Regions from separate parts of the Bradyrhizobium sp. CCBAU 51745 genome, predicted to be linked through region 3. Evidence: predicted binding sites of a transcription regulator. Region 3 holds the regulator's gene; each other region holds the start of a gene.
The links. Region 3 encodes PhoB, which activates phosphate uptake and scavenging genes when phosphate is short. Its sites were predicted from a motif close to TGTCATNNANCTGTCAT; they were not measured.
Positions count from the first base shown of each region.

Region 1: XH98_RS34450 (DUF47 domain-containing protein) is a predicted target of PhoB. The motif match lies at 1,653-1,669, and genes of this name have one in related genera.
Region 2: phnF (phosphonate metabolism transcriptional regulator PhnF) is a predicted target of PhoB. The motif match lies at 5,200-5,216, and genes of this name have one in related genera.
Region 4: XH98_RS10865 (RNA degradosome polyphosphate kinase) is a predicted target of PhoB. The motif match lies at 1,875-1,891, and genes of this name have one in related genera.

Region 1 is NZ_LBJP01000091.1:331,665-339,366, forward strand. Features, by position in the region: gene XH98_RS34440 (branched-chain amino acid ABC transporter permease) at 1-584, shown strand, start outside; gene XH98_RS34445 (branched-chain amino acid ABC transporter permease) at 586-1,554, shown strand; gene XH98_RS34450 (DUF47 domain-containing protein) at 1,712-2,356, shown strand; gene XH98_RS34455 (inorganic phosphate transporter) at 2,456-3,472, shown strand; gene sugE (quaternary ammonium compound efflux SMR transporter SugE) at 3,465-3,779, opposite strand; gene XH98_RS34465 (peptide chain release factor 3) at 3,946-5,568, shown strand; gene XH98_RS34470 (hypothetical protein) at 5,822-6,400, shown strand; gene XH98_RS34475 (NnrU family protein) at 6,471-7,052, shown strand; gene XH98_RS34480 (class I adenylate-forming enzyme family protein) at 7,126-7,702, shown strand, end outside.
Region 2 is NZ_LBJP01000003.1:470,690-478,391, reverse strand. Features, by position in the region: gene XH98_RS05020 (alpha-D-ribose 1-methylphosphonate 5-triphosphate diphosphatase) at 1-395, opposite strand, end outside; partial or broken gene XH98_RS05015 (chloramphenicol acetyltransferase) at 392-538, opposite strand; gene phnC (phosphonate ABC transporter ATP-binding protein) at 690-1,499, shown strand; gene phnD (phosphonate ABC transporter substrate-binding protein) at 1,564-2,493, shown strand; gene phnE (phosphonate ABC transporter, permease protein PhnE) at 2,580-3,464, shown strand; gene phnE (phosphonate ABC transporter, permease protein PhnE) at 3,461-4,306, shown strand; gene phnF (phosphonate metabolism transcriptional regulator PhnF) at 4,437-5,165, opposite strand; gene phnG (phosphonate C-P lyase system protein PhnG) at 5,284-5,748, shown strand; gene phnH (phosphonate C-P lyase system protein PhnH) at 5,753-6,361, shown strand; gene XH98_RS04975 (carbon-phosphorus lyase complex subunit PhnI) at 6,366-7,481, shown strand; gene XH98_RS04970 (alpha-D-ribose 1-methylphosphonate 5-phosphate C-P-lyase PhnJ) at 7,478-7,702, shown strand, end outside.
Region 3 is NZ_LBJP01000007.1:429,123-436,824, reverse strand. Features, by position in the region: gene pstC (phosphate ABC transporter permease subunit PstC) at 1-938, shown strand, start outside; gene pstA (phosphate ABC transporter permease PstA) at 940-1,785, shown strand; gene pstB (phosphate ABC transporter ATP-binding protein PstB) at 1,782-2,603, shown strand; gene phoU (phosphate signaling complex protein PhoU) at 2,615-3,331, shown strand; gene phoB (phosphate regulon transcriptional regulator PhoB) at 3,354-4,067, shown strand; gene XH98_RS09300 (GcrA family cell cycle regulator) at 4,160-4,672, opposite strand; gene XH98_RS09295 (aspartate aminotransferase family protein) at 5,140-6,342, shown strand; gene argF (ornithine carbamoyltransferase) at 6,342-7,265, shown strand; gene XH98_RS09285 (Hsp33 family molecular chaperone) at 7,429-7,702, shown strand, end outside.
Region 4 is NZ_LBJP01000008.1:36,640-44,341, forward strand. Features, by position in the region: gene XH98_RS10865 (RNA degradosome polyphosphate kinase) at 1-1,801, opposite strand, end outside; gene XH98_RS10870 (DnaA ATPase domain-containing protein) at 1,938-2,615, opposite strand; gene XH98_RS10875 (CDP-alcohol phosphatidyltransferase family protein) at 2,729-3,271, opposite strand; gene purM (phosphoribosylformylglycinamidine cyclo-ligase) at 3,427-4,500, shown strand; gene purN (phosphoribosylglycinamide formyltransferase) at 4,515-5,168, shown strand; gene XH98_RS10890 (cold-shock protein) at 5,258-5,464, opposite strand; gene XH98_RS10895 (autotransporter outer membrane beta-barrel domain-containing protein) at 5,840-7,018, shown strand; gene XH98_RS10900 (LysR family transcriptional regulator) at 7,038-7,702, opposite strand, start outside.

The DNA.
Region 1 (7,702 bases), on a different contig from region 3:
ACGGCCTGCTGCTGACCTTCGGCATCGCGCTGATCGTGCAGGGCGTGTTCCAGAACTATTTCGGCTCCTCCGGCCTGCCTTACGCCATTCCGGACCAGCTCAAGGGCGGCATGAATCTCGGCTTCATGTTCCTACCCGTTTATCGCGGCTGGGTCGTCATCTTCTCGCTGGTGGTGTGTCTGGCCACCTGGTTCCTGATCGAGAAGACGCGGCTTGGCGCTTACCTGCGCGCCGCAACCGAAAATCCGACGCTGGTCCGCGCCTTCGGCATCAACGTGCCGCGCATGATCACGCTCACCTACGGCCTCGGCGTCGGCCTTGCCGCGCTCGCCGGCGTGCTCTCGGCGCCGATCAACCAGGTGCGGCCGCTGATGGGCGCCGACCTCATCATCGTTGTGTTTGCGGTGGTGGTGATCGGCGGCATGGGATCGATCATGGGCTCCATCATCACCGGTTTTGCGCTCGGTGTGATCGAGGGCCTGACCAAGTATTTTTACCCCGAGGCCTCCAACACCGTCGTGTTCGTGCTGATGGTGCTTGTGCTCCTGGTGAAGCCAACGGGATTGACGGGAAGGGCAGCCTGACATGACAGCCTTGACGGACGATACACTGCGGGTCACGCCGCGCGCCATGCGTGACGAGATGGTCTTGTTCGCGGTGATGGCGCTGCTGCTGGCTGCGGTGCCGTTTACGGGCGTGTATCCGTTCTTCGTGATGCAGGCGCTGTGCTTTGCGCTGCTCGCCTGCGCTTTCAACCTGTTGATCGGCTACGGCGGCTTGCTGTCCTTCGGACACGCGATGTTCCTCGGCACCGCCGGATATTGCAGCGCGCACGCCCTGAAGGTGTGGGCACTGCCGCCGGAACTCGGCATCCTCGTCGGCATTGTCGCGGCCTTCGCGCTCTCGCTCGTCACGGGCTATATCTCGATCCGCCGCCAGGGCATCTACTTCTCGATGATCACGCTGGCGCTGTCGCAACTGCTGTATTTCATCTACCTCCAGGCGCCGTTCACCCATGGCGAGGACGGCATCCAGGGCATCCCGCAGGGGCACATGTTCGGCGTGCTCGATTTGTCCAAGCCGACCGTGCTCTACTATGTCGTGCTGGTCGGCTTCCTCGCCGGCTTCCTGCTGATCTACCGCATCATCAACTCGCCCTTCGGCGAGGTCCTGAAGTCGATCCGCGAGAACGAGCCGCGTGCGATCTCACTGGGCTATCGGACCGACCAGTACAAGTTCCTGGCGTTCGTCCTGTCGGGGACGCTGGCGGGTTTCGCCGGTGCACTGAAAGTGTTCGTGGCGCAGAACGCCTCGCTCACCGACGTGCACTGGTCGATGTCCGGCGAGGTCGTGCTGATGACGCTTGTCGGCGGTCTCGGGACCATTTTCGGTCCCGTGGTCGGCGCCTTCGTCATCATCGCCATGCAGCAATATCTGGCCGGCTTCGGCCAGTGGGTGACGGTGATCCAAGGCTCGATCTTCGTGATCTGCGTGCTCACCTTCCGCCGTGGCGTCATCGGCGAAATCGCGCATTACTTTCGGAGATCTCTCTAAGATACTGATATAACATAAGTTTTCATGTGGAAGTAAATCCGGTGGATGATCCCGCCTGGCGGGCGTGAGATGACACGCGCACGAGGCGAAAATGGTCTATGACGGTTGCGTGACGGTCCGCCCGGACCGGGTCATTTGCACCAGGTAGACTATCCCCATGATGCGTTGGTTTCGCGCTTTCCTGCCCAAGGAAGAACGGTTCTTCGACCTGTTCGACCGCCATGCCCAGACCGTTATCCAGGGCGCCATCGCGCTCCAGGGCGTGCTGAACGGCGGCGAGGAGACGCCGGTCTATTGCCAGCGCGTCAGCCAGTTCGAGAACGATGCCGACAACATCACCCGCGAGGTGCTGACGGCGGTGCGCCGCACCTTCATTACGCCGTTCGACCGGGGCGACATCAAGAACCTCATTACCTCGCTGGACGATGCCATCGACCAGATGCAGCAAACGGCCAAGGCCGTGATGCTGTTCGAGGTCCGCATCTTCGAGCCGCCGATGCGCGAGATCGGCGCGCTGCTGATCGAATGCGCCAATCTGGTCGGCCGCGCGCTGCCGCTGATGCAGCAGATCGGCAAGAACGTGGCAATGCTGACCGCGATCACGGAGGAACTGACCAAGCTCGAGGGCCGTGTCGACGATCTCCACGACATCGGCCTGAAGGAGCTGTTCCTCAAGCATCGCACCGGTAACGCGATGGATTTCATCGTCGGCGTCGAGATTTATGATCACCTTGAAAAAGTGGCCGATCGCTTCGACGATGTCGCGAACGAGATCAACAGCATCGTCATTGAGCAAGTGTAGCGCATGATCCGGAAAAGTGTGCAGCGGTTTTCCTTCGCGACAAACGCGGAATGCGTTTGCGCGGAGATCATGTGCAAAGCTTAGAGCAGGGGCCGCGCCGTGGATGCTGCCGTCTTGGGCCCTCTGGGTCTTCCCGTCCTGGTCGGACTGATCGCCGTCGCGCTGCTGTTCGACTTCCTGAACGGCCTGCACGACGCCGCCAATTCGATCGCGACCATCGTCTCGACCCGGGTGCTGCGGCCGCAATTCGCGGTGTTTTGGGCCGCGTTTTTCAATTTCGTCGCCTTCATGGTGTTCGGCCTGCACGTCGCCCAAACCATCGGTACCGGCATCATCGATCCCGCCATCGTCGACGCCCAGGTGATCTTTGCGGCGCTGGTCGGCGCCATTGTCTGGAATCTCGTGACCTGGGGGCTCGGCATTCCCTCCTCGTCCTCGCATGCGCTGATCGGCGGCCTTGTCGGCGGCGGCATGGCCAAGGCGGGAATCTCGGCGGCGGTGTGGAGCGGTCTGTCCAAGGCCGTGCTTGCGATCGTGCTATCGCCGCTGGTGGGCTTTCTGCTCGCAATGATGTTGGTCGCGGTCGTGTCATGGCTCTCGGTACGCTCGACGCCGTTCGCGGTCGACCGCGCCTTCCGCATTCTGCAATTCGCCTCGGCCTCGCTCTATTCGCTCGGCCACGGCGGCAATGACGCGCAGAAGACGATGGGCATCATCGCCGTGCTGCTGTATTCGCAGGGTCAACTCGGCAGCGAATTCTCGGTGCCGTTCTGGGTGGTGCTGTCCTGCCAGGCCGCGATGGCTCTCGGCACGCTGATGGGCGGCTGGCGTATCGTCCGCACCATGGGCTTGCGCATCACCAAGCTGACGCCGATGCAGGGCTTTTGCGCCGAGACTGGCGGCGCGGCGACGCTGTTCATGGCGACGTTCCTCGGCGTGCCGGTCTCGACCACCCACACCATCACCGGCGCCATCGTCGGCGTCGGTGCAGCGCGCCGCGTCTCGGCGGTGCGCTGGAACGTGGCGAGCTCGATCGTCTATGCCTGGGTCATCACGATCCCGGCCTCAGCCGTCGTCGCGGCACTGAGCTGGTGGGCGGTCCAGCTCTTCAAGTAACGAGCTTCAGCCCGGCGATGCCCGCCACGATCAGCCCGATGCTGCCGAGGCGAAGCGCCGTGGCCGGCTCGCCGAACAGGAAGATGCCAAGCGTTGCCGTGCCGACCGCGCCGATGCCGGTCCAGACCGCATAGGCAGTTCCAACGGGCAGCGACTTCAGGGCGATGCCGAGCAGGATCACGCTGCCGGCCATGGCCGCGAGCGTGATGACGGAGGGAACCAATCTGGTAAAACCCTCGGTGTATTTGAGGCCGATCGCCCAGGTGATCTCGAGAAGACCGGCGACGAACAGGATGCTCCAGGCCATGACGACCCTCCATTCACGGCAGGGCCGTCCCCGCTAGGCTGATGAGCAGGAAGGCCGTCCTCCCCCAAACCAATTTGGCCAGGGCCGATATGGGGCTGGCCGAAGGGCTGCGCAATCACCACATCAGGCTTGATCCGGGCCATTTTCCCTGCCAAACGCTCCCGCCATGTCCGACATTGCCGCCACCGCAGCCGAATCGCCGGCCCGTTCCCCGCTTGCCGCTGAAGTATCGCGGCGGCGCACCTTTGCGATCATCTCGCATCCGGACGCCGGTAAGACCACGCTGACCGAAAAGCTGCTGCTGTTTGGCGGCGCCATTAATCTCGCCGGCCAGGTCAAGGCCAAGGGTGAGCGCCGCAACACCCGCTCGGACTGGATGAAGATTGAGCGCGAGCGCGGCATCTCGGTCGTGACCTCGGTCATGACCTTCGAGTTCGAGGGCCTCGTGTTCAACCTGCTGGACACGCCAGGCCACGAAGACTTTTCGGAAGACACCTACCGTACGCTCACCGCGGTGGATTCCGCGGTCATGGTGATCGACGCCGCCAAAGGCATCGAGGCGCGGACGCGAAAACTGTTCGAGGTCTGTCGCCTTCGCGATATCCCGATCATCACCTTCATCAACAAGATGGATCGCGAGAGCCGCGACGTGTTCGAGCTGCTCGACGAGATCGAGAAGACGCTGGCGCTCGACACCACGCCGATGACCTGGCCGGTCGGCCGGGGACGCGACTTCCTCGGTACCTATGACGTCATCAACGGCGGTGTGCGTCTGCTCGAAGGCGGGGGCGCCAAGACTGGCGCTGCGCAGCAGATCGAGATTGCCGAGCTCGCCAAGCTCAACGCCAATCTCGATGCGTCTGCGGTGAAGGAGGAGCTTGAGCTCGTCACCGAGGCCTCGAAGCCGTTCGAGCTCGAGGCATTCCGCGAGGGCCATCTGACGCCGGTCTATTTCGGCAGCGCGCTGCGCAATTTCGGCGTCGGCGACCTGCTCGAAGGTCTTGGCAAGTTCGCTCCCGAGCCACGCGCGCAGGACAGCGACCAGCGCAAGGTCGAGGCGACCGATCCGCGCATGAGCGCCTTCGTGTTCAAGATCCAGGCGAACATGGATCCGAACCACCGCGACCGCATCGCGTTCGCGCGCCTCTGCTCCGGCAAGCTCAGTCGCGGTATGAAGGCAAAGCTGGTACGCACCGGCAAGAGCATGCCGCTGTCGAGCCCGCAATTCTTCTTTGCCCAGGACCGTTCGGTGGCGGACGAGGCCTTTGCCGGCGACGTCGTCGGCATTCCCAATCACGGCACGCTGCGCATCGGCGATACGCTGACCGAAGGCGAGGACTTCAATTTCGTCGGCGTGCCGAGCTTCGCACCCGAAATCGTTCGCCGCGTCCGTCTCACCGACGCGATGAAGGCGAAGAAGCTGAAGGAAGCGCTTCAGCAGATGTCGGAAGAGGGCGTCGTGCAGGTGTTCCGTCCGCGCGACGGCGCACCGGCGCTGGTCGGGGTGGTCGGCGCGCTGCAGCTCGACGTGCTCAAGGCGCGGTTGGAGGCGGAATATTCATTGCCGGTCGAGTTCGAGGTCAGCGAGTTCCAGCTCGCGCGCTGGGTCTCCTCGGAGGATCGCAAGAAACTCGACGCCTTCATCGCCGCCAATACCTCCAGCATCGCCGATGACGTCGACGGCGATCCCGTGTACCTCGCCCGGAACGAGTTCTATCTCGGCTACACCAAGGAGCGTGCCGAGGGCATCGAGTTCACCAACGTCAAGGACGTCAAGAAGAAGGGGTAGGGTGCTCCTGCGCCCACCGCCGCGGGGGGACACACACTGCGCAGCCACACCCTCCGCTGTCATGCCCCGGCTTGACCGGGGCATCCAGTAGGCCGCAGCCCATCGATTCAATCACTGCCGTCTCGGAGTACTGGGTCGCCCGGTCGAGCCGGACGACGACAGCGGGGCACACGCGAGCATGTGAACGCCCGCGGGCTTGACGGTCCCACAGACGGTGCCACGTTTCGCTCACATGACCTCGCGGGCCTAAAGCATGTGGCGCGGCATCCTCCTTTTCCTGCTGTTGGCGATATCGACCGTTGCCGCTGACGCGCAGCGTCGCCGGATCAATCCAGTTCCGTTTGCGCATGAGCCGTGCAGTGTGCTCGATTTCAGGCCCTGCACGCCGTCCTATTGCAGTCCGCTCGAGCCTGGTCCCTGCATTCCCGAGATCGACTATCCCTACGGCGAGAACCTTCAGCTCACGATCGAGAGCGTGCCGGCGGAGGCTGAGCGGGCCAAGTATCAAAAGCCGGATCACGATCTCGATACGATCGGCGACCTCTTTGCCGAGCTGCGCACGTGCTGGTCGCCGCCGTCCGACAATGTGCGCGCAGGCATGCAGATGGCCGTCCGCTTCAGTTTCAACAAAGCCGGCGGCCTGATCGGCCCGCCGCGGCTGACCTTTGCGACCGCTGGCGTCCCCGCCGATATCAGAACCACCTACCTCAACGCGATCAATTCGTCTCTGAACGCCTGTCTGCCGCTGAAGTTCACCAGCGGCCTCGGTGGTGCTTTGGCCGGACGGCCAATTGCAATCCGCTACGTCGACAATCGAGAGCCCGGAAAGTAGCGCGTCAGTTGCGATCGGCGGCCAATGGATGATACCTCAGAGGCGGGACGCTGGTTAAGGGGAGGATGTCGTGGGTCTGCTGGTCATGATCCTGGGGCTGGTGCTGTTTTTCGCCGCCCATGTTTTCACAACGAAGCGAGACGCACGCGCGCAGGCGATCGCGCAGCTGGGTGAGGGGACCTACAAGATCCTCTATTCGGTCGTCTCGCTTGCAGGGCTGGCGCTGATCGTCTGGGGCTTTGGCCATTATCGTTCGACCGGCTGGATCGACGTCTGGTATCCGCCCAGGGCGCTAAAGCACATTACGGTCGCGCTGATGCTGCCTGCCGTCATCCTGGTGGTCGCCTCCTATTTGCGCGGGCGCATCTATGCGACGCTGAAGCATCCGATGCTCGCCGGCGTGAAGCTTTGGGCGTTTGCGCATCTGCTCGCCAACGGCGATCTCGGCTCCATCATCCTGTTCGGTTCGTTCCTGGGCTGGGGCGTGTATGACCGTATCTCGCTGAAGCATCGCACCGATAGCGGCGGGCCGCCGATTCCGGTGGGCGGTGTCACCAACGATCTGATTGCAGTCGCCGTCGGCATTGTCGCCTATCTGGCGCTGGCCTTTGCATTCCATCCTGTCGTGATCGGTGTTCCCGTGATGGGATAGCCGGTCAACGCAAGACATCGCCTCCGTGCTCATGCGCGGAAGGAGACAAAAGCAAGAAGATGAGGGTCTGCCGATGGACTGGTCGCAATCTCAGATTCCGCCGATGCACCTCGAGGCGCGCTTTGGCGATCGGGTGGTGCCGGCCTTCGTCGATCGGCCTTCGAGCTTGTGGGCAATGATTGCGGAGACCGCCGCGCGCAACGGCGACAGCGAAGCGCTCGTCTGCGGCAATGTCCGGCTGAGCTGGCGGCAAACGGCGGAGCAGGCCGCGCGGATTGCATCAGGTTTTCGCAAGCTCGGCCTGCAACGCGGTGAGCGCGTTGCGATCCTGCTCGGCAACCGCATCGAATTTCCGTTGTTGCTGTTCGCCGCCGCGCATGAGGGGCTGGTTACGGTGCTGCTCAGCACGCGCCAGCAGAAACCCGAGATCGCTTATGTGCTCGCTGATTGCGGCGCCACGATCCTGATCCACGAGGCGGCGCTCACCGAACGGCTGCCGGATGCGCGCGATGTCCCTGAAGTGATCCACCGCATCGCGATCGATGATGACACCAAGCTTTCGCGCTTCTCCTTGCTCTCCGACAACGCGCCGGCTCCAACGCCGATCGAGACGAACGAGGAGGACACCGCGATGATCCTCTATACCTCGG
Region 2 (7,702 bases), on a different contig from region 3:
CGGGTGTCGGCAGCAAAGTGCGGACGCTGCCGCTCGATCGCCTCGAGCAGGCGCCTGGCATTGTCGCCGCTGCGCAGGCCCGGCTCCCATGACCAGGTGGTGGCGTGGAACACCGTGGTGATGCCGTTGCTGATGACCTGGCGGTCGGTGTCATCAAGCGCGACGTCTATCGGAAGATCGACGCCGGCGCGCGGCATCATCTGCCGCTCGAAGGCATCGCCATGCAGGTCGACGATGCCGGGCAGCACCAGCAAATTACGCGCATCGATCGCCAGCCGCGCGCGACCGCGTGCCGCATCGATCTGCGCAATGTCGGTTCCGGATACGGAGAGGGAAGTTTCGGCGAGCTCGGAGCCAATCAGGGTCCGGCCGCCCTCGATGAAAATGTCTGTCACGCGACCGCACTTCGTTTGCTGGAAGGAAGACTTGTCCCTGCTTCGTATGCCGACAGGAAATCTTCAATCGCGAGCGTGCGGAAATCGGGCAGCGCCGCACGCAATTTGTCGTGATCCCGGTCCCACCATGCCAGCCTGGCCAATGTCGCGTCTCTTCGAGCGGCACAATGACGGTGTCATGACGATATGATGACAGGGGATGAAGTGTGTAGGATCGCCACGCCGCATCGCACGTGTCATACAAGTGTCAACCGCCGGGGATAGCGGTGGGCTCCAGCTACTCTGGAGCCCTGCATGCTGGTGGTTGAAGGTCTGACGTGCCGCTTTGGCGCAAAAGCCGCGGTGGACGAGGCTTCGTTTCAAATCTCCCCCGGCGGCTTCGTCGGCGTGATCGGACGCTCCGGCGCCGGCAAGTCGACCCTGCTGCGCGCCATCAATCGTCTGGTGACGCCGACGCAGGGCCGCATCCTGTTCGACGGCCTCGACGTCACCGCGCTGCGCGGCAAGGAGCTGCGGCAGTGGCGGGCGCGGTCGGCGATGATCTTCCAGCAGTTCAACCTGGTCGGCCGGCTCGACGTGCTGACCAACGTACTGATGGGCCGTCTTGCCACCATGCCGGCCTGGCGCTCGCTGTCGCAAGTATGGCCCGAGCAGGACAAGGCGCTGGCGATGTCGGCACTGGAACAGTTCGACATCGCCGCGCTCGCGGCGCAGCGCGCCGATCAGCTCTCCGGCGGCCAGCAGCAGCGCGTGGCGATCGCACGGGCGCTGGTGCAGCAGCCCGACATCATCCTCGCCGACGAGCCGATCGCCTCGCTCGATCCGCGCAACACCAAGATCGTCATGGATGCGCTGCTGCGCATCAACAAGCATTTCGGCATCACCGTGCTCTGCAACCTGCATTCGCTCGATCTGGCGCGCAGCTATTGCGATCGCCTGATCGGCATGGCGGCGGGCCGAGTGGTGTTCGACGGCGCGCCGTCCGCGCTGACCGACCTTGTCGCGCGTGAGCTCTACGATCTCGAAGCCGCCGATGTCATGGGCGGCACGCCTGCGCCGGTGCCCGAGGGGGTCCCGGCACTCGGAACGGCTGCGGCGGCCTGAGCCGCGTCGCATCCGTCATGACCAGTTTTTGCGTCAACCGCTCCTATCAGATGAAGAGGGCATCATGATCACTCGCAGATTAGTTCTTGCCGGCGCCGCCGCGCTGGCCTTTGCCGGATCCGCTTCCGCCGAAGACTGGAGGGCGAAATATCCGGAGATCACCTTCGCCGCGATTCCGGCCGAGAACGGTTCGGGCGTGACCGAGCGTTACGCTCCCTTCATCAGCTATCTGTCCAAGGAGCTCGGCGTCAAGGTGACGCTGCGCGTCGCCAACGACTACGCCGCCCTCATCGAGGGCCAGCGCGCCGGCAACATCCACATCGGCTATTACGGCCCGGCCTCGTTCGCGCGTGCCCGGCTTACCGGCGTCAAGACCGACGCGTTCGTCATCGACGTCAACTCCGACGGCTCGAAGGGTTATTACTCGGTGTTCTACGTGCTGGCGAAATCGCCGTACCAGAAGATCGAGGACCTCAAGGGCAAGAATCTCGGGCTTGTTGATCCGAATTCAACTTCCGGCAACAACATGCCGCGCTTCAAGCTGAACGCGCTCGGCATCGATCCCGACGCCTACTTCTCCAAGGTCGTCTTCACCGGCAGCCACGAGAATGCCGTTCTCGCTCTCGCGCAAGGAACCGTCGACGTCGCTGCCAACTGGTGGAACGCGGACGACGATTCCAACCTGACCCGCATGCTCAACAAGGGCATGGTGAAGTCGGCCGACGGCACGCCGATGAAGAAGGAGGACTTCCGCATCGTCGTGAAGTCCGACCTCATCATCAACTCGCCCTACGCCTATCTGAGCGACCTGCCTGAGGACATGAAGGCCGCCATCAAGAAGGCCTTCCTCGACGCGGCACAGAAGGATCCCGAGGCGTTCAAGAAGCTCTCCGACGGCAAGAACAAGCCGTGGGAGCCGATCGCCAACGACGATTACAACAAGACCATCGATCTGATCAGGTTTGTCGATAATCTGCGTAAGAAGGCGTCCTGAGCTCGTCGGGACGAGGCTACTCGAGCCGGGTCGATGGACCCGGCTCTTTTCTTGATGGATCTGTTTGTGATGGATCTGTGCCTTCGATGACGGTTGCGGTTTCGATCCTTCCCGAGCAGCAGCTCGCCGCCCTCAACGCCGCCTATCGCGAGGCAGTCGCACGCAAGCGCCTGCGCCTGCTGGCGGGCTTCACGTTGTTCGTCGCCGCGCTGATCGTGGCCTCGATCGGCGCCGAGGTGAATTTGCGCACCTTCTTCACTTATTTCGGCAACTTCGTCAGCTACTTCAATCGCATCCTCACTCTCGACAGCGGCCAGCGGGTCTGGACCGATCTCGGCGAGTGGTTCTGGGGCCTGCACAAATGGCTGAAGCTGCTCGGCGAGACGCTGCTGATCTCCTATGTCGGCACGCTGATCGGCGCCGTTCTTGCCTTCCTGCTCAATTTCTTCTCCGCCGAGAACACCTCGCCCGCGCCCTGGCTGCGCTTCACCGTCCGGCGCCTGCTTGAGTTCGCGCGCACGGTGCCAGGCATCGTGTTCGCGCTGATCTTCGTCATGGCCTTCGGCCTCGGTCCGGTCGCGGGCGTGCTCGCGATCGCGATTCATTCCACCGGCGCGCTCGGCAAGCAGTTTTCCGAGATGGTCGAGAACGCCGACATGAAGCCGGTCGAGGGCATCCGCTCCACCGGCGCGAGCTGGGTGTCGTGCATGCGCTTTGCGATCCTGCCGCAGGTCTCGGCGGGTTACGCCAGCTACGCGCTGCTGCGTTTCGAGATCAATGTGCGCGAGGCCTCGGTGATGGGCTTTGTCGGCGCCGGCGGCATCGGGCAGGAGCTGATCGTCGCGATCCGAAAATTCTACTACTCCGACGTCAGCGCCATCCTCGTGACCATCATCGTCACGGTGTTCCTGATCGACATCACCACCGGCTGGGTGCGCGGCCGCCTGTTTGGCAAGGAGGCGCGGAATTGAATAAGCCGCAGGACGTCAACACCGAGAAGCTCCGCGCGCGCTACCCTGACGTCTTCGACCGTCCGGTATCGGCACGCCTGGCGACGCCGGCGATGCTCATCGCGGCTCTTGCGATCTTCGTGTTCGGCCTGGTCGATCTCGATTTCTCGCCGGCGCGTTTCATCTCGGGCCTAAGCCAGCTCGGCTGGATCAGCATGATGATGATGCCGCCCGATCCCGGATCGTCGCTCCCGCTCTATCTCAAAGCGCTGGGCGAGACGCTGTCGATCGCGCTGCTCGGCACCACGCTGGCCGCCTTGCTGGCGCTGCCCGTCAGCCTGCTTGCGGCCCGCAATATCGTCCCTAACATCGTCCGTTTCCCGGTGCGGCGGTTCCTGGATTCGATCCGCGGCGTCGATACGCTGATCTGGGCGCTGGTGTGGATCAACGTGGTCGGGCTCGGCCCGTTCGCCGGCGTTCTCGCGATTGCCGTGGCGGATTTCGGTGCGTTCGGAAAGCTGTTCTCGGAGGCGATCGAAGGCGCCGATCAGAAGCAGGTCGAGGGCATCCGCGCCTCCGGCGGCGGCGCGCTGCACGAGATCCGCTTCGGCCTGATGCCGCAGGTGCTGCCCGTCATCGCCGGCCAGGTGCTGTATTTCATCGAATCGAACACGCGCTCGGCCACCATCATCGGCATCGTCGGCGCCGGCGGCATCGGCCTCCAGCTCGCCGAGCAGATCCGCGTGCTGGAATGGCAGAAGGTGTCGTTCCTGATCCTGATGATCCTGGTCGCCGTCGCGGGAATCGATTTCATCTCGGGCAAGCTGCGCTTTGCGATCATTGGTAAGCGGGCGGTGGCCTGAGCACCGCTGCTTTAGGGTGGGCAAAGCAAAGCGTGCCCACCATCTCTAGCGATCGAGAAAGACGTGGGCACGGCGCAAGAGCGCCTTTGCCCACCCTACGCTCCGTTTTCCTGGAGAGAGCGAGCTCCCCCTACGGCTCCACCAAAAACTCCACCCGCTCTGCGGCAAAGCGCGAATGCTTCGTCACCAGCGGCTTGCCCTCGAGATCGAGGTCGGTCGCGTCGACCACCAGGATCGGCCGTCCCAGCGGCAGATCGAGCCGCGCGGCATCGGTCGCATCGACGATGCCGGCGGTGATCCTGGTGGCGCCGCGGCGGTAGTCGCGGATCCCGTAGTGCTCGAGCATCTTCGTCATCGAGCGCGTGGCTGAGAACACCGTGCCGGCGCCCGGAAATCGCTCCGCCGACAGCCAGGTGGTGGAGACGCAGATCGGCGTGCGGTCGGCGAGGCGGATGGCTTCGATCCGCACCAGCGGCGCGCCGGTCTTCACGCCCAATTCCCGTGCAAGCTCGCGCGTTGCGGCATCCTCTGACGCCTCGATCAGCCGGCCATGCGGCTCGCGGCCCTCGGCGCCGACGATCTCCGAGAAGCGCGTGCGCGAGCGCAAGGGATAAGCCAGCTTCTGCGCCTCGACATAGGTTCCGCTGCCGCGCTCGGCGCGCACGATGCCGCGTTCGGCAAGGGCTGCGAGCGCGCGCCGCACGGTGTGGCGGTTGACGCGATAGGTTTCGGCGATCTCCATCTCGCCCGGCAATTTGTCGCCGGCGGCAAAGCGGCCGTCGGCGATGCCGCGCTCGATGCCGTCGGCAACGAGGCGCCACAGCGCGACGCCCGAGGAAGCGGTGTCCTGCATGCTCATCTCGGCGATCAGCCTAGCCCTAAAATCACACGCTTGTCACGAAACAGTCATGGCGTTTCCGTATGAAGTTGTCTATTATCATAGACAACTTCAATTCGGCAAGTTTGGTGGAAGGCCGGTGGATTCGGTGACCCAGCACAATACCCAGCAAGCCCAGCGCAAGGCCGCCATGGCCGTGCTGGCGCACGCGGAGGCGGGCGAGATCGCCGCTTGCCTCCGCACGATTCCATTGCCCGGCCATCAGGATTTGCGCGAACCGGAGAACGGCCTGGTGATGCTGCGCGGCCGAGTCGGCGGCGATGGCGCGCCGTTCAATCTCGGTGAGGCGACCGTGTCGCGCGCTGCGGTGCGGCTTGCCAGCGGCGAGGTCGGCTTCGGCTACACACTCGGGCGCAACAGTGAGAAGGCGCGGTTGATCGCGCTGTGCGACGCGCTGGTGCAGTCGCGCGATTTCGGCGCCGCCGTCGAGCGCGACGTAATCGCTCCGTTGCGTGAGCAGCTTATGGTCAGACGCAAGCAGCAGGCCGAAGAGACCGCTGCGACCAAGGTTGATTTCTATACCATGGTGCGCGGTGAAGGGTGAGGCCATGACAACGATTGCGGAACTGCCGCCGGGATTCGCCGACAAGGTGTTGTCGGCGCAATCGACCTTTCGCTCGGTCATGGACGCAATGGCACGGCCCGGCACGGTCCAGCGCATCGTGCCGATTGCGGGAACGCCCGATACGATGATGCGCGGCACCGCCGCGATTGCGCTGACGCTGTTCGATCACGACACGCCGCTATGGCTCGATGCGCGCATGGCCGAGAGCACCGACGTCCTGAAATGGCTCAAGTTTCACACCGGTGCGCCGGTGGTGCAGGATTCGTCGATCGCAGCCTTCGCGCTGATCAGCGACGGCGTGTTGCTGCCCAATCTTGCGCGGTTCGCGCTCGGCACCAACGAATACCCGGATCGTTCGACCACCGTGATCATTCAGGTCGAGAGCCTGGACGCAGGACAAAACTTCGAGCTCCGCGGTCCCGGCATCGACTGCGTCGCGACGCTTGAGGCGTCGTTCAAGCCCTTCGACCTGTTCGAGCAGCTGCGCTTCAACGAGACGCTGTTTCCGCGCGGCATCGATTTGGTGCTGGTCGCCGATGATGCCGTGGTCGCGATCCCGCGCACCACGCGCGTCGCGAGCAAGGGAGGCTAGGGGCATGTATGTCGCAGTCAAAGGCGGCGAACGCGCCATCGAGAACGCCCATCGCCTGCTCGCCAATGCCAGGCGCGGCGATCAAAACGTCGCGGAAATCTCGCTCGACCAGATCTCCGAGCAGCTTGGCCTCGCCGTCGATCGCGTCATGAGCGAGGGCTCGCTCTATGACCGCGAACTCGCGGCTCTCGCGATCAAGCAGGCGCGCGGCGATCTGATCGAGGCGATCTTCCTGGTCCGGGCCTTCCGCGCCACCCTGCCGCGCTTCGGCGCCAGCGAGCCGGTCGACACTGGCGCGATGCGGGTGCAGCGGCGGGTGTCCTCGACCTTCAAGGACATTCCCGGCGGCCAGATCCTCGGGCCGACCTTCGACTACACGCATCGCCTGCTCGATCCCTCGCTCGCCCAGGGTTTTGTGCCGGAAGCGCCGGCCGTGGCCGAAGCCTCAACGGCGCCGACGCCGCGCGTGACCGACATTCTCGGCCGCGACGGGCTGATCGAATCCTCGCCACAGGCCGAAGATGGCGCCAGCGTCGGCGATCTCACGCGGGAGCCGCTGAACTTTCCGGCGGACCGCGACCTGCGCCTGCAGAATCTCGCGCGCGGCGACGAAGGCTTCTTGCTGGCGATGGGCTACTCCACCCAACGCGGTTACGGCCGCAACCACCCCTTCGCCGGCGAGATCCGCTTCGGCGAGGTCGAGGTCGAATTCACAGCCGAAGACGTCGGCTTCGCCGTGCCGCTTGGTTCGATCGAACTGACCGAATGTCAGATGGTCAACCAGTTCAAGGGCTCGGCAGCCGAAGCGCCGTGTTTCACCCGCGGCTATGGCCTCGCCTTCGGCCAGAGCGAGCGCAAGACGATGTCGATGGCGCTTGTCGATCGGGCGCTGCGTGCCCGCGAGCTCGGAGAAGAGGCCCTCGCCCCGGCGCAAGATGAAGAATTCGTGTTGTCGCATTCGGACAACGTGCAGGCGACCGGATTCGTCGAGCATCTGAAGCTGCCGCATTACGTCGACTTCCAGTCCGAGCTTGGCCTCTTGCGCAAGCTGCGCAAGGAATTTGCCGCAGCTTCCGCCGAGGCCAATACGGCCGATGCCATGAAGGAGGCCGCGGAATGAACGCGCCCGCCTACAACTTCGCTTATCTGGACGAGCAAACCAAGCGGATGATTCGCCGCGCCATCCTGAAGGCGATCGCGATTCCCGGTTATCAGGTGCCGTTCGCCAGCCGCGAGATGCCGATGCCCTATGGCTGGGGCACCGGCGGCGTGCAGGTGACCGCCGCGATCCTGGGGCCGGAGGACGTGCTGAAGGTGATCGACCAGGGCTCGGACGACACC
Region 3 (7,702 bases):
AGGCCTTGAGCGCGTTCAAGCTCGGCGATGTCACCTTTTACTGGATCACGCGGCTTTCCGCGATCTCGGTGCTCCTCATCCTTGGCGGCATCATCCTGTCGCTGATCGTCGGTGCCTTCCCGGCGATGAAGGAATACGGCTTTGCGTTCCTGTGGACGCAGCGCTGGGCGCCGTCGGCCGATCCGCCCGTGCTCGGCGCGCTGGGACCGATGTACGGCACGCTTGTCACCTCCTTCATCGCGATGCTGATCGCCATTCCCGTCGGTCTCGGCATCGCGATCTTCCTGACCGAGCTCTGCCCGCAATGGCTGCGCCGCCCGATCGGCATGGCGGTGGAGCTGCTCGCCGGCATTCCCTCGATCATCTACGGAATGTGGGGCTTCTTCGTGCTGGGGCCGTTCCTGGCCAACACCTTCCAGCCCTTCATGATCAAGATCTTCGACGGCGTCCCGGTGCTGGGCGCGGTCTTCGCAGGTCCCCCGTCCTATCTCAGCCTGTTCAATGCCGCGCTGATCCTGGCGATCATGGTGCTGCCTTTCATCACCTCGATCTCGGTCGACGTGTTCAAGACCGTGCCGCCGGTGCTGAAAGAGGCCGCCTACGGCGTCGGCTGCACCACCTGGGAAGTGGTGCGCAGCGTCGTGATCCCCTACACCCGTGTCGGCGTCATCGGCGGTGTCATGCTGGCCTTGGGCCGTGCGCTCGGCGAGACCATGGCGGTGACCTTCATCATCGGCAACTCGTTCCGCATCTCGTCATCGATCTTCGCGCCTGGCACCACGATCTCGGCGGCGATCGCATCGGAGTTCGCCGAGAGCGACGGCCTGCACCAGTCCGGCCTGATCCTGCTCGGCCTGTTGCTGTTCGTGCTGACGTTCTTCGTGCTCGCCGCCGCCCGGCTGATGCTGCTGCGTCTGGAAACGAAGGCGGGGAAGTAACATGAACCCGATCTATGTACGCCGCCGCCGCAAGGACATCATCGTCCGAGGGCTCTGCGTTGGCGCCGCCGCCGTCGGCGTCACCTGGCTCGCGCTGATCCTGCTCACGCTGCTCTACAACGGCATTGCCGGCCTCAACCTCGACCTGTTCGTCGCCGATACCCCGCCGCCGGGCTCGACCGAAGGCGGCCTGCGCAACGCCATCGTCGGCTCACTGATCATGACCGTGATCGGCGTCGGCATCGGCGCGCCGCTCGGCCTGTTCGCCGGCACCTATCTCGCCGAGTACGGCCGTAACGACAAGCTGACCTCGGTGATCCGCTTCATCAACGACATCCTGCTGTCGGCGCCCTCGATCATCATCGGCCTGTTCATCTACGGCGCGGTGGTGGTGCCGATGCGCGGCTTCTCGGCGATCGCAGGCTCGCTCGCGCTCGCCGTCATCGTGATCCCGGTGGTGCTGCGCACGACCGAGGACATGCTGCTGCTGGTGCCGAACGCGCTGCGCGAGGCCGCCTCCGCGCTCGGCCTGCCGCGCTCGCTGGTGATCAAGCGGATCGCCTATCGTGCGGCCCGCTCCGGCCTCATCACCGGCGTGCTGCTCGCCACCGCCCGCGTCGCCGGCGAAACCGCGCCGCTGCTCTTCACCGCGCTGTCGAACCAGTTCTTCAGCCTCGGCCTGAACAAGACCATGGCGAACCTGCCCGTCACCATCAACAATTTCGTCCAGAGCCCTTACGCCTATTGGAAGCAGCTCGCCTGGAGCGGTGCGCTGTTGATCACGCTCACCGTGCTTGCCCTGAACATTGGCGCCCGCATCCTCGGTGCCGAGAGGACCGCAAAATGACCGACTTGTCCGTATCCGTGAGCTCCAACGCGCACCTCGCCTCGCAGCAGCCGCTGCCGGAAGCTCCGGCCAAGGTGACGGTGCGCAACCTCAACTTCTATTACGGCGAGCACCAGGCGTTGAAGAACATCAATCTGACGCTCGGCACCAACCGCGTCACCGCCTTCATCGGCCCGTCCGGTTGCGGCAAGTCGACCCTGTTGCGCATCTTCAACCGGATGTATGACCTCTATCCGGGCCAACGCGTCACCGGTCAGCTGATGCTGGACCAGACCAACATCCTCGACCCCAAGCTGGATCTCAACCTGCTGCGCGCCCGCGTCGGCATGGTGTTCCAGAAGCCGACGCCGTTCCCGATGACGATCTACGAGAACATCGCCTTCGGCATCCGCCTCTATGAGAAGATCTCGAAGTCCGAGATGGACGACCGCGTCGAGAAGGCGCTGCGCGGCGGCGCGCTGTGGAACGAGGTCAAGGACAAGCTCAACGCCTCCGGCCTGTCGCTCTCGGGCGGCCAGCAGCAGCGCCTCTGCATCGCCCGCACCGTCGCGGTGCGGCCTGAAGTGATCCTGTTCGACGAACCCTGCTCGGCGCTCGATCCGATCTCGACCGCCAAGGTCGAGGAGCTGATCCAGGAACTGTCCGAGAACTACACCATCGCGATCGTCACCCACAACATGCAGCAGGCGGCCCGCGTCTCCGACAAGACCGCCTTCATGTATCTCGGCGAGCTGATCGAGTTCGACGACACCAGCAAGATCTTCACGTCGCCGTCGGACCGGCGCACGCAGGATTACATCACCGGCCGGTTCGGCTGAGGAGACAGGACATGGCTTCCGAACATACCGCAAAAGCCTTCGACACCGACCTTCAGGAGCTCACCCGCCTGGTCGCCGAGATGGGCGGCATCGCCGAGCGCATGATCGTCGATTCCGTCGATGCGCTGATCCGCCGCGACGTCGCGCTGGGCCAGCGCGTCGTCACCATCGATGCCGAGCTCGACGCGCTGCAGAAGAAGATCGAGGAGCGCGCCGTGCTGACCATCGCGCGCCGCCAGCCGATGGCGGTGGACTTGCGCGAAATCGTCGGCGCCATGCGGGTTGCGACCGACCTCGAGCGCATCGGCGACCTCGCCAAGAACATGGGCAAGCGCGTCGCGGCGCTGGAGACGGATTTCCATCCGCTCAAGCTGTTCCGCGGCCTCGAGCACATGACCGACCTCGTGCAGCAGCAGGTCAAGTCGGTGCTGGACGCCTATGCCGCGCACGATCTGCCGGCAGCGATGGCGGTGTGGAAGGGCGACGAGGAAGTCGATGCCATCTGCACCTCGCTGTTCCGCGAGCTCCTAACCTACATGATGGAGGATCCGCGCAACATCTCGTTCTGCATCCATCTGATGTTCTGCGCCAAGAACATCGAGCGGATCGGCGACCACGCCACCAACATCGCCGAGACCGTGTTCTACATGATCGAAGGCCAGGCCATCACCGACAAGCGGCCGAAGGGCGACATGACGACGTTCGCCACGACGGTCCCGAACACCTGATTACGCAAGGAGCGACGAGCCCATGGGCGCACGCATTATGGTGGTTGAGGACGAGGAAGCTCTGACCGAGCTTCTCCGCTACAACCTCGAAGGCGACGGCTATGACGTGGAGACGGTGATGCGCGGCGACGACGCCGACACCCGCCTCAAGGAGCACATCCCCGATCTGATCGTGCTCGACTGGATGTTGCCGGGCCTGTCCGGGATCGAGCTGTGCCGCCGGTTGCGGACGCGATCCGACACCAAGCAGCTGCCGATCATCATGCTCACCGCGCGCGGCGAGGAGAGCGAGCGTGTCAGGGGCCTTGCCACAGGCGCCGACGATTACATCGTCAAGCCGTTCTCGGTGCCCGAGCTGCTCGCGCGGGTGAAGGGCCTGCTGCGGCGCGCCAGCCCCGAGCGGCTCGCGACCGTGCTCGCCTTCGGCGACATCGAGCTCGATCGCGAGAAGCGCCGCGTGGCGCGCTCGGGCCGGCCGATCGATCTCGGACCGACCGAATATCGCCTGCTGGAGTTCTTCCTGGAGCATCCCGGCCGGGTGTTCTCGCGCGAGCAGTTGCTCGACAGCGTCTGGGGCCGCGACATCTATATCGACGAACGCACCGTCGATGTGCATATCGGCCGCCTGCGCAAGCTGCTCAATCTCGGCCGCGAGCAGGACCCGATCCGCACCGTCCGCGGCGCGGGCTACGCGCTCGACGATCGCTTCGCGAAGGCTGAGCAGACCTCAAGCTAAGCTGCCCGCCAGCAAACAAAAAAAAGCGCGCCAGGTGGCGCGCTTTTTTTCGTCCCGGCCTGTACCGCGACGATGTCGTCTGAACCAAGTACTCAGCGCGTGCCCGGCTTCGCCGGCGCCCGCCGGCGATCCGCCGCCGGCTGATACGCCACGCGCGAGTGCTGGGCGCAGTAGGGCAGGCCGGAGAGCGCCTTGCCGCCGCAGAAGAAGAAATCCGGGCTTGAGGGATCGCCGACCGGCCAGTGGCAGGTAGCCTCGTTCAATTCGAGCAACGAGAGCCGCTGGCTCATCGGCACAACGTTGTCGTAGGTAACAGGTTCAGCCTCGACCTCGATCTCGAAAGCCTGCGCCAGCGCGGTGTTGCCGCGCGCGATGGGGCGGCTCACCCGCATCATGTGCTGTGCGGGACGCGCCTTGCGCGGCCGCGGAGCTGCTGATGAGGGGCTCTTGGCGCGGCCGGACAGGCCGAGCCTGTGCACCTTGCCGATTACGGCGTTGCGGGTCACGTTTCCAAGCTCAGCGGCGATCTGGCTGGCCGAAAGTCCGGCCTCCCAGAGCTTTTTCAGCTGCTCGACGCGATCATCTGACCAGGTCAAAACCGTCATTGCATCCTTTCCTTCGCCGGCGCCAGCCATCTGTGGGGCCTCACGACGAATGCCTAAGCTTCGAAAAACCCGTGCCGCCAGAATCCCTTAAGGCTCGCCGGGCGCGCCAGATGCGCCCGAACGTTTACGCCGGTACATGAGGACTTTTGGGATCAGAACCGCTGCACGAGATGTCGTATCTGACAAGCCAAACGCTACAATATGCCGTGACTCACGCGCAAGAGTCCGCCGACTCGCTTCCACATGTTCCGTGGCGAAAATCCCGCAAAATCGCCACCGCAAGACTACGGATTCAGCGTTTCGCGAGGCTTTCCGGGCGGCATTGACACCCGTATTGCCAAGCATAAGATAGTCGCACGTGCCGCCCTTAAAAGGCGGCACGTTTCGTTTTCCGGGCCAAATGACGCGCTGCGCCATGCGTGTTCAGGCCGTCCGAAACATCCGAAGTGACCACCAAAGAGATCGTCATGACCAACAGCGCAGCGCCGCATTTGCTCCCCGTTTTCGCCAGGGCCGATATCGGTTTTGAGCGCGGTGAAGGCGTCTGGTTGATCGCAACCAATGGCGATCGCTATCTCGATTTCACCTCGGGCGTCGCGGTCAACGCACTCGGCCATGCCCATCCGGCGCTGGTCAAGGCGCTGCAGGAGCAGGCCACGAAACTCTGGCACATGTCGAACCTGTTCCAGAGCCCTGACGGCGAGAAGCTCGCTGCGCGTCTTTGCAATGAGAGCTTTGCCGACTTCGTGTTCTTCTGTAATTCCGGCGCCGAGGCGCTGGAGGGCGTGATCAAGCTGGTCCGCCATCATCACTTCTCCAAGGGCCATCCGGAGCGCTATCGCATCATCACCTTCGAGGGCGCCTTCCACGGCCGCACGCTCGCGACGCTGGCCGCGACGGGATCGGCAAAATATCTCGAAGGCTTCGGTCCGCCGATGGACGGCTTCGACCAGATCCCGCATGGCGACATCGAGGCCGTGAAGAAGGCGATCGGCCCGCATACCGCCGGCATCCTGATCGAGCCGATCCAGGGCGAGGGCGGTGTGCGTCCGGCGACATCAGCCTTCCTCAAGGCGCTCCGCCAGCTCTGCGACGAGAAAGGCTTGCTGCTGGCCTTCGACGAGGTGCAGACCGGCATGGGCCGCACCGGCGATCTCTTCGCCCATCGCCGCACCGGCGTCACACCCGACGCGATGTCGCTGGCGAAAGCGCTCGGCGGCGGTTTTCCGATCGGTGCGATCCTGGCGACTGCAGATGCGGCCGCCGGCATGGGCCCCGGCTCGCACGGCTCGACCTTCGGCGGCAATCCGCTGGCGATCGCGGCCGCGAACGCCGTGCTCGACGTCATGCTCAAGCCCGGCTTCTTCGACCACGTGCAGAAGATGTCGCTGCTGCTCAAGCAGAAGCTCGCCTCCGTGATCGACCGTCATCCCGATATCGTCAGCGAAATCCGCGGTGAGGGGCTTTTGATCGGCATCAAGGCCGTGGTGCCATCAGGCGATCTGGTCGCAGCCTTGCGCAACGAGAAGCTGCTTACCGTCGGCGCCGGCGACAATGTCGTGCGCTTCCTGCCGCCCTTGATCGTCACCGAGGCGGAAATCGAGGAGAGCATCGTCAGGCTCGAGCGCGCCTGCACGGCGCTGTCAGGCAACAAGCGGGCGGCAAGCTGATGAGCAAGGCACCCAAGCACTTCCTCGATATCAACGAGCTGCCGCTGTCGGAGCTCAAGAGCATGCTCGCGGCCTCCTCCGCCATGAAGGCGAAGCAGAAGGCGCATCAGCCGGTGCGGCCGCTCGAAGGCAAGACGCTGGCGATGATCTTCGAGCGTCCGTCGACCCGCACGCGCGTCTCGTTCGACGTCGCCATGCGCCAGCTCGGCGGCGAGCCCATCATGCTCACCGGTGCCGAGATGCAGCTCGGCCGCGGCGAGACCATTGCCGACACCGCGCGCGTGCTGTCGCGCTATGTCGACGCCATCATGATCCGCATCCTCAATCACGAGGCGCTGCTGGAGCTCGCGGCGAACGCGACCGTGCCCGTCATCAACGGCCTGACGCGGCGCTCACATCCGTGCCAGGTGATGGCCGACCTCATGACCTATGAGGAGCATCGCGGCCCGATCGAGGGCCGCACCGTGGCCTGGACCGGCGACGACAACAACGTGCTGGCGTCCTGGGCCCATGCCGCCGAACGCTTCAAGTTCAAGCTCAATGTCGCAACGCCGCCGGAGCTTGCTCCGAAGAAGGTGATGCGCGACTTCATCAAGGCGACGGGCGCGTCGATCGTGCTCGGCACCGATCCCGAGGCCGCCGTGAAGGGCGCAGATTGCGTCGTCACCGACACCTGGGTGTCGATGGGCGACAAGGAAGGTGAGCACCGTCACAACGTGCTCAAGCCCTACCAGGTCAATGCCAAGCTGATGTCGCTGGCCAAGCCCGATGCGCTGTTCATGCACTGCCTGCCCGCCCATCGCGGCGAGGAGGTCACCGACGAGGTGATCGACGGTCCGCAGTCAGTGGTGTTCGACGAGGCCGAAAACCGCCTGCACGCGCAGAAGGGCATTTTGGCCTGGTGTTTTGACGCGGTGAAGTAGGCTCACTTGTAGCCCGGATGGAGCGCAGCGAAATCCGGGCTTCTCAACGCGGAAAGACTTCCCCGGATTGCGCTGCGCTCCATCCGGGCTACGCGCCCCGCCATTCTGAGCACCGAATGCGGGGGCCCTTCCATTTCCGCCCTCCGACCCCAGATAAAGCGCCATGGTTTCCCAATCCCCCGACATGAAAACCAGGCCCGAAAGCCCGGTTCGCGCGCCTTCCGCAGTTCCCGTCGATGACGCCGTGCTGCCCTACGAGGTCGATGCGCTCGATGTGCGCGGCCGTCTGGTGCGGCTTGGCCCGGCGCTCGACGACATCCTGACCAAGCATGATTATCCCGCACCGGTCGGCAAGTTGCTCGGCGAAGCCATCGTGCTGACGACGCTGCTCGGCTCGGCGCTCAAATTCGAGGGCCGCTTCATCCTGCAGGCCCAGA
Region 4 (7,702 bases), on a different contig from region 3:
TGATGGACTTGACGCGGATATTCTCCGACAGGCCGGGAATGCCGGGGCGCAGGCAGCAGATACCGCGGACCACGAGCTCGACCTGCACGCCGGCCTGTGAGGCTTCATAAAGCGCATCGATGATATCAGGATCGACGAGCGCATTCATCTTCATCCAGACCGCGCCGGGCTTGCCGTGACGGGCGTGCTCGGTCTCGCCCTGGATGTGCTCGATGATGCGCTTGCGCAAGGTCAGCGGCGACACCGCCATCTTTTCCAGATCACTCGGCGCGGCGTAGCCGGTGATGAAGTTGAACACGCGCGCGGCGTCGCGGCCGATGGTTGGTTCCGAGGTGAAGTAGGACAGGTCGGTATAAATACGCGCGGTGACCGGATGATAGTTGCCGGTGCCGGTATGGACGTAAGTGGTGAGGCTGCCGCCCTCGCGGCGCACCACCATCGAGAGCTTGGCGTGCGTCTTCAATTCGAGGAAGCCGTAGACGACTTGCACGCCGGCCCGTTCGAGGTCGCGCGCCCAGCGGATGTTGGCTTCTTCGTCGAAGCGCGCCTTCAACTCGATCAGCGCGGTGACGGACTTGCCGGCTTCGGCAGCTTCGGCGAGCGCGCGCACGATCGGCGAGTTGTTGGAGGTGCGGTAGAGCGTCTGCTTGATCGCGACGACGTCGGGATCGCGCGCGGCCTGTTGGAGAAATTGCACCACCACGTCGAAGGATTCGTAAGGATGATGGACGATCAGGTCCTTTTGTCTGATAGCCGCGAAGATATCGCCGCCATGCTCGCGCACGCGCTCGGGATGGCGCGGCACGTAAGGGGTGAATTCGAGATCAGGCCGGTCGAGCCGGGTGAGTTGCGACAGCTCGTTCATGGCAAGCACGCCGTCGACCAGGAATACCTCGTCGTCGGCCGCCGACAGCGCGTGCTGCACGAAGTTGCGCAGTTCTTCCGGCATCTTGGCGTCGATCTCAAGCCGGATCACCGATCCGCGGCGACGCCGCTTCAGCGCGGTCTCGAACAGGCGGACGAGGTCTTCGGCTTCTTCCTCGATTTCGAGCTCGGAGTCGCGGATGATGCGGAAGGCGCCCTGGCCGTGGAGACTGTAGCCGGGGAACAGGCGGTTGATGAACAGGCTGGTGGCCTGCTCCAGCGAGATCAGGCGGACCTTGCTCTCGGCCGGCAGGCGGATGAAGCGGTCGATCTTGCCGGGCATGCGGATCAGCGCGTTCATCGGCTTGCCATCAGCCTCGCGCGTCAGCTGGAGTGCGATGGTGAAGCCGAGGCTCGGGATGAACGGGAAGGGGTGGGCCGGATCGATCGCCAGCGGCGTCAGCAGCGGGAACACGTTGTTGAGGAAATACTCCTCGAGCCAGGTTCGCTCCGCCTTGGTGACGTCCTTACCGTCGACCAGCGCGATGCCGACGTCGGCCAGCGTGCCGCGCAACTCACGCCAGATCGCCTGCTGATCACTGGCAAGTTGCGAAACCGTGCGGTTGATCAGCGCCAGCTGCTCGGACGGGGTCAGCCCGTCAGGGGCACGCTCGGCAATGCCCTCGCGGACCTGCGCCTTGATGCCGGCGACGCGGACCATGAAGAACTCGTCGAGGTTATTGGCTGAGATCGACAGGAATCGCACCCGCTCCAGCATGGGGTGGCTGGGGTTGACCGATTCCTCCAGGACGCGACGGTTGAAATGCAGCCAGGACAACTCGCGATTGATGAATCGCTCGGGGCTTGAGGCGATCGCCGGCAAGCCCCCGGTTTCCGTGGCTTTCTCCTTTGTTTCAACAGCTTGCGCGGAATCCATGAGAAGTCGGTCCATCCATTTCGCCCCAATTTGCGACTTATGCGCAAAACCGGCCGGAGCATGTGTTAATGCGATGACGTTTCGATGACATTGATGTTCCGCCGCCGCGCCGCGCCGCGTCAAGCGGGCCCGGCGCTCAGGCGTCCCGAAGCAGCTCGGCGGCCAGCGCCCTTGTGACGGGACGGCCGAGCCGCAGCGCCTCGCTGTCGAGCTGTTCCACCGCGCGCCGTGCGGCGGCCGAGGAGCGCTCCAGCCGGGTCGCAAGGTAGCTCACGACAGCCTCGTCCACGGTGAGCTGGCGATCGGCACAGAACTTGACGATCAGGCCGCGGAACAGCTGGTCATCCGGTGGCGCGAGCGAAATCACGGGGATCGTCCGCAGCCGGGAGCGCAGGTCGCGGAGCTCGACCTCCACCGCCGCGGGCGCCTCGCGACCGGTGAACAGCACATAGGCGCCGTCCTCGCGGGCCAGGTTCATCAGATGGAAGAGAGCACGCTCGTCAAAATCACCAGCCTTGAGATCCTCAACGACCAGCGCGCCGGTCGCAAGCGCGCCGGGGACGGCGGCGGCACTCAGGGCGCCGGCTGTGGTCGAGCGGGCGCCTGATTCCTCGGCCCAGATCGCGGCGAGATGGCTTTTGCCCGAGCCTTCCGGGCCGGCGAGCCACATGATCCGGTTGGGCCATTCCGGCCAGCTGTCGATCAGGGCAAGACCGGCGGCATTGGCTGGGCCCTCGAGGAAATTGTCCCGGCTGAGGCTCTCCGCATGTGGAAGCGAAAACGCCAATTGTCGGGGATGAACGCGGCCTGCCACGCTTGCTTTGCTCCTTACCGGCGCGCCGGCATTGTCTGACGAGAATGGACTTATGTCTGACGAGAATGGACTTATTCGATCGGGAGTTGGCCTTTTGCTGGGCCGCACCCCTCTCATTTGGCTTCGATCGTGCTCATGTGCCGCAGCCACTCCACGAGATAGAGCGACACCGAGGACAGGGTGAACACCGTGACGAGCCCCATCAGGATTATATCATACGGCGACGACCTGAAGCCGAAGGCGAGGGCGGCCAGCACCAGCGCCGCATACGCGACCTGTGCCGCTGTGTTTAGCTTGGATACTTTCGACGGCCTCATCTCGACCGGCTTGTCGAATAGCCAGGACACGATCACCGCAGTGACGATCATGATGTCGCGGGATACCACCAGGATCACGATCCAGCGCGGGATGTCGCCCCAGATGCCGAGCGACAGGTAGATCGACACCAGCAGCGCCTTGTCGGCCAGCGGATCGAGCAGGGCGCCGAGCTCGCTGGTCATGTTGAAGCGCTTGGCCAAAAAGCCGTCGACGGCGTCGCTGATGCCTGCGATCAGGAAGACGGCGAACGCCACCTCCATTTGGCTCGACACGATGGCCCAAACGATGATCGGGACCAGCATGATGCGGCCCAGGGTAATAATGTTTGGAATACTCACACGGCGCTTCCCGGCACCCGACCTGACCTTGAATCCGACCTCTAAGAGGCTGAACCGGTTGATATCTCTACATAGTATAGGGCGGGGCGCCACGCTTGCCATTGCGCATCCCCGGAATTCGACGTAACCAGCCGCAAACCCACTGGAAATCGGGCATGACCGACCGCAAAAACGGCCTCACTTACGCCGATTCAGGCGTCGATATCGACGCGGGCAACCGCCTGGTCGACCTGATCAAGCCGATGGTGCGCGCCACCGCCCGGCCGGGCGCGGATGCCGAGATCGGCGGATTCGGCGGCCTGTTCGACCTCAAGGCGGCCGGCTTCAAGGACCCCGTCCTGGTTGCGGCCACTGACGGTGTCGGCACCAAGGTCAAGATCGCGATCGAGACCGGCCTGCATGGCGGGGTCGGCATCGACCTCGTCGCCATGAGCGTCAACGACCTCGTGGTGCAGGGCGCCGAGCCGCTGTTCTTCCTCGACTATTTCGCTTGTGGCAAGCTCGACCCGGAGGCCACCGCCGCCATCGTGGCAGGCGTCGCCGAGGGCTGCCGCGAGTCCGGCTGCGCCCTGATCGGCGGCGAGACCGCGGAGATGCCCGGCCTCTACAAGGACGGCGACTACGACCTCGGCGGATTTGCCGTCGGCGCGGCCGAGCGCGGCACGCTATTGCCGCGCAAGGACATCGCCGCGGGCGATGCCGTGATCGGTCTTGCCTCGTCGGGCGTGCATTCCAACGGCTTCTCGCTGGTGCGCAAGATCGTGGAACAGTCCGGCCTCGGCTTCGAGGCGCAGGCGCCATTTGCCCCTGTTATGACGCTCGGCGGCGCGCTACTGACGCCGACGAGGCTCTACGTCAAATCCTGCCTGAGGGCGATCCGCGAGACCGGTGCAGTGAAGGGCCTTGCCCATATCACCGGCGGCGGTTTCACCGACAACATTCCGCGCGTGCTGCCTGCAAATCTTGGCGTCGGCATTGATCTGGCACGCCTGCCGGTGCTGCCGGTGTTCAAATGGCTGGCCGCCCAAGCCGGCATCGCGGAGCTCGAAATGCTCCGGACCTTCAACTGCGGCATCGGCATGGTCGCGATTGTCGAGCCCGAGAGGGTCGATGAGGTGGTGCGGGTCTTCACTGATGCCGGCGAGACCGTAGCTCAGCTCGGCACCGTGATCCCGGCCGAGGGCGAGCACCGCGTCGTCTATAACGGCCACCTCGACCTGGCACTGTGATGACTGCCGCTGCGATGAAACGGCGCGTCGCCATCCTGATCTCAGGCCGCGGCTCCAACATGTCGGCGCTGATCAAGGCAGCCAGCGCCGCGGATTTCCCGGCGGAGATCTCACTCGTCGTCTCGAACAAGGCTGACGCGCTCGGGCTCGAACGGGCCAAGGCGGCCGGCGTGACAACGTTGGTGATCGAAAGCAAGCCGTTCGGCAAGGATCGCGCCGGGTTCGAGAAAGCGCTGCAGGCCGCGCTCGATCAGCACGGCATCGAGCTGATCTGCCTCGGCGGCTTCATGCGCCTGTTCACGGCCGAGTTCGCCAGGGCGTGGTACGGGCGGATGCTCAACATCCATCCGTCGCTATTGCCGTCATTCCCCGGCCTCGACCCGCACGGCCAAGCCTTGCGCGCCGGCGTCAAACTGTCTGGCGCGACAGTCCATTTCGTGGTCCCCGAGACCGACGCCGGCCCGATCGTGATGCAAGGCGCGGTGCCCGTCAGCGATCACGACACGGCCGACACCCTGTCCGAGCGCATCCTCGAAGTCGAGCACCGCATCTATCCCGCGGCGCTGAGCCTGCTTGCGACCGGCAAGGTCAGGATCGAGGGCGACGTCTGCAAGACCGCGGGGAGTGGGGCGTCAGAGAATTTCTTGATTGCGCCGGTGGCGACCTGACGCGCACTCGCGTTTCGTCGCCCCAAACAAATGCCCCCGGCAGAGCCGGGGGCATCGTCATGATCTCTCGCTGATATCTTCGAGAGAAATCAGGAAACCTTGAGGTTCTCCGCGGATGTCTTGCCGCGGTTCTCCACGAGGTCGTATTCAACGACCTGGTTTTCGTTAAGGGTAGAAAGTCCGGCACGCTCGACCGCCGAGATGTGGACGAACACGTCCTTGTCGCCGCCGTTCGGCTTGATGAATCCGTAGCCCTTGGTTGGGTTGAACCATTTGACGGTGCCCTTTTGTGGCATCCTCAGTCTCCTCCGCTAGATACTAAAAAGACGCGGCCGCTTTTCGCGTGCCACGTCACAAACGGGCTTCCGGAAGTCTGTTCGAGTCTTGAGCCTGTCGCGAAACGCACAGCCGAGCGGCCAATTCCGATTGTGTACGATATTCCAACACGAAAACCGTGCGCTCGCAAGCTGCGTGCAAACTTCAAGACTGCGCAGGAAATGGCCGCCCGCAATTTGTGACCTGTGGCAGCGGAACCACAATTGGAGGAATCACCCCGGCGACAGCACGCGGACCGGTTGACCCCTCGTGGCAGTTCAGCACAAATCGTCGCACCTGCTCGCCCTCCGTGTTGTATTTTTGCGGGCCGCCATTTTGGTTCGGGAATAGTCGTCATGTGCTGCACTCAGCAGCCACAAGGGATACGGCAGACGATCGGGCTGGACTGTGTCCGCCGGATCGTGACGGCGATCGTCATGACGCTCGCGGTTGTTGCGATGCTGCCGGCGACCGCGGCCTTCGCGCAGACCCCGACGCCGACTTCGTCTCCGACGCCAACGCCAACGCCGACGCCCACCCCGACACCGTCCCCTTCGCCGTCCCCGGGCACGACGTCGACCAATGCCAACCAGTCAGCCGGCAACAGCACGCTCAATCTGGGTTCGAATTTTCTGGAGCGGCTGGGCGGTCAGGCCTCGAACGGCGTCAACCGGGCCTCCCGCACCAATCCCGGCGGCGGCGGTGCGTCGGAGAACGCGGAGGATCCGCGCTACCGCACCTGGTTCGAGGGTTACGGCATATCAGTCCGCACCGATCCGCAAGGTGATTTCGTCGGTGACAAGCGCACCACGTTCGGCGGTGTCGCCGGCTTCGGGGCGCGGGTCGCGCCAGGCGTCAACCTCGGCTTCTCCGTCGACCAGAGCCACACCGACATCGACGTGCCGCTCGCGCTTCAGTCGGCGACACTCGACCTGACGCAGATCGGTTTCAACGGTTCCGTCGACAAGGGACCATGGACCTGGGCCTTCGCGCTGGTGCACGGTTTCGGCAAGGTCCATTCCAGCCGTGATACCGGCTTCGGCCTTGCCGTCGCGGGGTATCACGCCACAGTCGACGGTGCGCTCACCGAGATCAACTATTACTGGACCAAGGATCAGATGCGCATCGTGCCCAAGGGCGCGCTCGAATATGTGCGCGCCACTGGCGCGGCATTCCAGGAAGCCGGGGGACTTGACCCACTCAACGTCGGCTCGAGCGCTATCTCGCGTGCGCGCGTCATGATCGGCGCCGAGGTCGGGCGTTACTTCATTTTCGATCGGAAAATCCTGGACCTCTCGGCCTACGGCAAGTTCGTCGACAATTTTTATCAGGACCTCGGCTCGGTGCAGGTCAGCCTCGGGACCCAGAACATCATCGTCCCCGGCATCGGCGAGAGCCGTTACGGCATGGACGCTGGCGCCTCGGCCTCGCTCAGCCTGACCAATACCGCGCGGCTGTATGTCAATTACGACGGCAAGTTCCGCAACGAGCTGACATCGCACCAGGGCACGGTCGGCTTCGAATATCGGTGGTGAAGGGACCGCTCCGTCCCACTCATGTCGGCGTCGCCGCAACGTATCCGGACAATCCAAAGCCCTCTCGCGCCGCCGTCATCATCGGTACCAACGCGTTCGGATGGATGAAATCGTTGCGGAAGCAGGGATGGGTTTTGGGATCGAAGATCTTTTTCAGCCAGTCGACCACGATCTTGTGCCGCTCGGAGGTGCGGAACTCCTTGTGATAGGTGAGCCAGAGGTCGGCGTGGTGGCTGACGTCGAGGTCGACAGCGACGAGCGGCGCGCCGAGCGCGATCGACACCGTCGGCAGGAAGCCGATGCCGGCGCCGCGCTCGACCGCGTAGAGCACGCCGACGGACGAGTTGGTCTTGATCCCGACAATGCCTTCGAGCGATTTGAGCCCGAGCACGCGCGCATAGGCGCTGTCATCGACCTGTGGCGAGCTCTGCTTGATGATGCGATGGTTCGGCAATTCGGCCAGCGTCGCAGGCAGGCCGTAGAGATTCGCATATTCCCTGGAGACGAAGGGGTAGATGTGCAACCGGCCGAGCTTGGCGACGATGAGATCGGGATTGGTCGGTGGCTCGAGCTGGATCGCGATGTCCGACTCCAGTCGTGCGACGTCGGCCTGCTCCATCGCACAACGCAAATCGACGGTGATCTTGCGATAGGTCTTCTGGAAATCGATCAGCCGCGGCAGAA